Regions from separate parts of the Colwellia sp. 5_MG-2023 genome, predicted to be linked through region 2. Evidence: predicted binding sites of a transcription regulator. Region 2 holds the regulator's gene; the other holds the start of a gene.
The links. Region 2 encodes FNR, which switches genes on or off when oxygen is low (the NO sensors DNR and NnrR bind a similar motif). Its sites were predicted from a motif close to TTGATCTAGATCAA; they were not measured.
Positions count from the first base shown of each region.

Region 1: a site for FNR is predicted at 1,494-1,507, ahead of Q4496_RS03190 (OmpW family protein). Genes of this name have one in related genera too.

Region 1 is NZ_JAUOPW010000002.1:368,352-370,772, reverse strand. It holds gene aroE (shikimate dehydrogenase) at 1-571, opposite strand, end outside; gene Q4496_RS03190 (OmpW family protein) at 684-1,388, opposite strand; gene Q4496_RS03185 (group II truncated hemoglobin) at 1,704-2,111, shown strand; gene Q4496_RS03180 (Sua5/YciO/YrdC/YwlC family protein) at 2,225-2,421, opposite strand, start outside.
Region 2 is NZ_JAUOPW010000001.1:126,314-128,734, forward strand. It holds gene Q4496_RS00500 (heavy metal translocating P-type ATPase) at 1-95, shown strand, start outside; gene ccoS (cbb3-type cytochrome oxidase assembly protein CcoS) at 123-320, shown strand; gene Q4496_RS00510 (sulfite exporter TauE/SafE family protein) at 356-1,093, shown strand; gene fnr (fumarate/nitrate reduction transcriptional regulator Fnr) at 1,174-1,893, shown strand; gene uspE (universal stress protein UspE) at 2,046-2,421, shown strand, end outside.

The sequences.
Region 1 (2,421 bases), on a different contig from region 2:
AACCAGCAGACGTCGCATTAATAATGACATCAAACTCTTGTTCATTTGCTTCTTCAAAGGAGCAAGCAGAAAGAGGTTGATTTGTATATTGTTCAACAATCGCTTGAGCTTTAGAAACTGTTCTATTAGCAATAGTTAAACTTTTTGGAATTTGATTCAATAAGGGTAACACTACCCCTTTTGAAGCGCCACCAGCACCGAGTAATAATATTCGACTATTTTTAAGACACACATTATGAGCTAGTAAGTCATTCACTAAACCAATACCGTCAGTAGTATCTCCATAAATCTTACCGTTTTTAAAGGTTAACGTATTAACCGCACCAGAGAATTTTGCATGCTCAGTTAACTCATCACACATCGCCATTGCTTGTTCTTTGAATGGTGCTGTCACATTAGCGCCCTTACCACCAAGAGCAATGAACTCAGTTACAGCTTGATGAAAACCATCTTGTTCAGCAAATTGAGTTTCATAATTCAGTACTTGGTTAGTTGCTTGTGCAAATGATTGATGAATGAAAGGTGAACGAGATTGTTTAATGGGATTACCAAAAACACGATATTGATCCATAATGTTAGCCCTATAAAAATAATATTCGTAGCCTAACCGAATTGTTATTTTAAGAACACAAAAAAGCAGTAATAAATTACTGCTTTTAAATTATATTCTATTACTAATATGATTAAAATTTATAACCAAGCATCACTGAATATACCATTGGGTTAATATCAACTGCTGCACTACCACTTCCTGATAATCCTGCATCTAATGGATCAGACAAATCAAACTTAGCATCTGTTTCAATATCGATATAGCGCGCTGAAATATTCAGCGACCAATTTTCATCAAGTTCGTAATCCATACCCACTTGAACTGACAAGCCAAAAGAGTTATCTAGTTCGAGTTCACTAAACCCTGCAGCTCTCGGTGTTGATGTGAATTTCTCATCAAAGAAAATAGTATAATTAATACCTGCACCAATATAAGGTTTAAAAGCAGTTCCTGTATCAAAATAATATAATGCACTTAACGTTGGTGGTAAATGAGTAACCTCAGCAAGAGTAGCACCATTAAGATCAATACCATAAACTGAACTTGTAACACCATCAGGATCTTGTAACTTAACATCATGAGTAAATGGTGTAGCCGCAAGTAGCTCAATTGCCCAGTTACTGTCAAAAAAGTAAACTAGGTTCAAACCAAGTTGAGTATTATCATCAACAGTAAGAGATAGTGGTGTAAGTGCGCCATCTAATGCTACACCAGCTGAACCAGAATCTGGAGAAACCATAGTTGCACCACCACGAACGATTATATCGCCAGCTTGGTTAGCTAAAGATGGTAAAGAAAGTGATAATAATGCGATTGCTAATATAGAATGTTTCATGTTTTTATGTCCTTAAATTAATTAGGGACATAATAATCCTACCGCCAACAAAAACCTTGATCTCAGACAATGTTTTTTAGTGAAAAAACAAAAGTGATTTTAAAGTTGATTTCGATCAAGTATTTACTCTAATTATGGCCATTATCTAGGCTAAAAGTTGCTCTTTTTCATTCATTATTAATACCGTTGCTTTTATTAACCTTATTAAATATGGCTTCATTATCAACTCAGGTTATAATACTTGAATATAGTGATATAAAACCTCTTACGTTATTACCCATCAATATGTTTAGTAAACTTAAAAGAATAATTTCCATGGTCACAAAATCAAACAATCATAATGTACAAGAAAATAGCTTATATCAACTTATTGGTGGAGAGTCGGGTACTCGTAATTTGGCTGAAGCATTCTATGATGAAATGGAAACTAATATTCATTTACAAGAATTATTAGCCATTCATAAACAACCGTTAGACAATATCAGACAGAAGTTTTTTGAATTCCTTTCTGGTTGGTTAGGTGGGCCTAGATTATTTGAACAAAAATATGGTCATCCACAGTTAAGAGCAAGACATATGCCTTTTCAGGTAACTAAAAAGCAACGTGATTTGTGGATGCTATGTATGAATAACGCAATGAAAAAAGTGATTGACGATAAAGAAATTGAGCAACACCTAAGACAAGCCTTTGATCAAATGGCGTCACATATGGTCAATTGCTAATAAAATTGTACAGTTCGTTTAATGTGATTATAGATGAAAGGCTACCCCTTTAAAAAATAGCCATAACCATTTAGTGCACTAAAAAAATTAAACACTCTCTCGAGTTCTAACAACTACGCTCTGAATGTTTCACCCGTTAACGCATCAATAATCGTTGACGGTTGTGTAAACCCTAACGTTTTACCTTTAATGATAAAATCTATTTTTGATGCTAATTCTGCATTTTTTTCTAACGCTTGCCACGTCATTGCGGGTTCACTTCCTGAAAGGTTTGCACTGGTTGAAATAATAGGTTTGTTCGTTTGCTTAC
Region 2 (2,421 bases):
CTGTAGCCGGTTACATTACACCTTACATGGCTGTTATTGGTATGTCTGTTAGCTCAATTTTAGTGATCAGTAATTCACTACGCTTACTCAGATAATAGCCCTTAAGATCAAGAGAAACAAAAATGAGCATTATTTATTTTTTAATTCCAATCGCAGTATTACTAACAGCACTGGGTATTTATATGTTCTTTTGGGCAGTAAAAACTGAACAGTTTGATGACCTTGAAAAAGAAGGTATGAGTATTCTTTTTGATAATAAAGAGGATGATAAAACAACCAAACAAAGTAGTGATAAACCTGACAGTAAAAATCATGGCTAACAAAGTCAGCAGTTCTCATAACGGTAACTAACTCAATGAACCTAGACTTATTCTCCGCATTTGTAATAGGATTACTTGGCTCAGGGCATTGTATTGTGATGTGTGGTGGGATTACCACCATGCTCACTTCAGCCCTTCCTGAGTCAAATAAATATAATAATCAAATACCTGTTAATAATCAGAGACCGATTAAGCACTCAACAACATCCTCAATTACTCGTAGTAAAACCGCCTTAGTAATTTTATACAATATTGGTCGTATTTCTTCCTATGCTTTTATCGGTGCAATTGTTGGATTTACCGGCTCTATCGCGGCAAAAAATATTGGAATGCCACTTGCTGGCCTACGGTTAATTTCGGCAACCTTTATGATCTTACTTGGTTTATATTTAGGTCAGTGGTTGATGTGGTTAAATCGAATAGAAGCCCTAGGTAAGTATTTATGGCGTTACATATCACCTTTAGCCAGTAAAGCCATCCCTGTAAATTCACCAATAAAAGCACTTACTCTTGGCGCCATTTGGGGCTGGTTACCTTGCGGATTAGTCTACTCAACCTTAACTTGGGCACTAGCAAGCGGTAGCATATATACTGGGGCGAGTATTATGTTCTTTTTTGGCTTAGGTACTCTTCCCGCACTGTTAACTCTTTCTATTGGGTTTAGTAGCATTAAAAATACTTTAACTAAACCATCGTTCAAAAAGGTAATGGCGTTAGTACTAATAACCTTTGGTATTTATAGTTTTATTGTTGCATACCACCAGATGTTCTAATACCATAGCATTATCCTAGAAATTAGAGTAAATACATAAATGAAAATTTACCCTATTCCTATAAAATAAATGAGTAGCCTATGTTAAATAATAGTTCCCCTGGTGCACAGCATATTAACTGTCAAAACTGTAGTATTAGTGAACTTTGTCTACCTTTTACCTTAAATGATCAAGAACTTAATACGCTTGATCAAATTATTGATCGTAAACGTCCTTTCCACAAAGGTGATAAAATATTCACTGATGGTCAAGAAATGCAGGCGCTTTATGCTATTCGTTCTGGTACATTTAAAACTTTTACCGTTAATGAACAAGGTGAAGAACAAATCACTGGCTTTCACTTAGCTGGAGATTTACTAGGATTTGACGCTATTGCCGAATCAGAACATAAAAGTTTTGCTCAAGCTTTAGAAACATCGATGATATGTGAAATTCCTTACGATAATTTAGATACTTTATCTAATACTATGCCAAAACTTAAGAAACAAGTTTTACGCTTAATGAGTAACGAAATTAGAACCGATCAAGAAATGCTTACGTTGTTGAACAGAAAGAATGCCGAACAGCGTGTTGCTACTTTTTTAGTCAGCTTAAGCAAACGCTATCGTGCCAGAGGTTTATCAGCCAATGAATTTCGCCTTACAATGACACGAAGCGATATTGGTAATTACATTGGACTTACCGTTGAAACAATCAGCCGTTTATTAAATCGTTTTCATAAAACAGGCTTAATTAAGGTTGATGGTAAACTTATTACTATCATAAACCTCAATGAACTTGTTAATTGTGCCGAACTTTAGCTCCTCAAAGGCTTTCTAGCGTTATAATTTATAATGCTTGTTTTAAATCCCTTATACTTTGATTTAAAACAAGCATTAATCTCACACTTTTGATATAAATTACTTAAGCTTTAATAAAGTTTAACCAATGTATAACAACAGGGAGAATTATCATGAAAACCTATCAAAAAATTCTAGTCGTTATCGACCCATCAACTGATGAACAAAAAGCATTACAAAGAGCAATAGACTTAGCTGCCAATATTAAAGCAAGTGGCGGTCAGGTGGAAATAACTGCTTTTCTAAGTATCTTTGACTTCTCTTATGAGATGACTACTATCCTTTCCAACGATGATCGTGGCGCTATGCGACAATCTGTTATTAAAGATAAAGAGCTTTGGCTAGAAGGTATTATAAGTGATTTAAAGCCTGATATTGATATTAGTAACTTAGTTGTTTGGCATAATCGCCCTTTTGAATCTATTATTGAACAAGTAATCCAAAATAATTACGATCTAGTCATTAAAGGGACTCATCAACATGACAGAT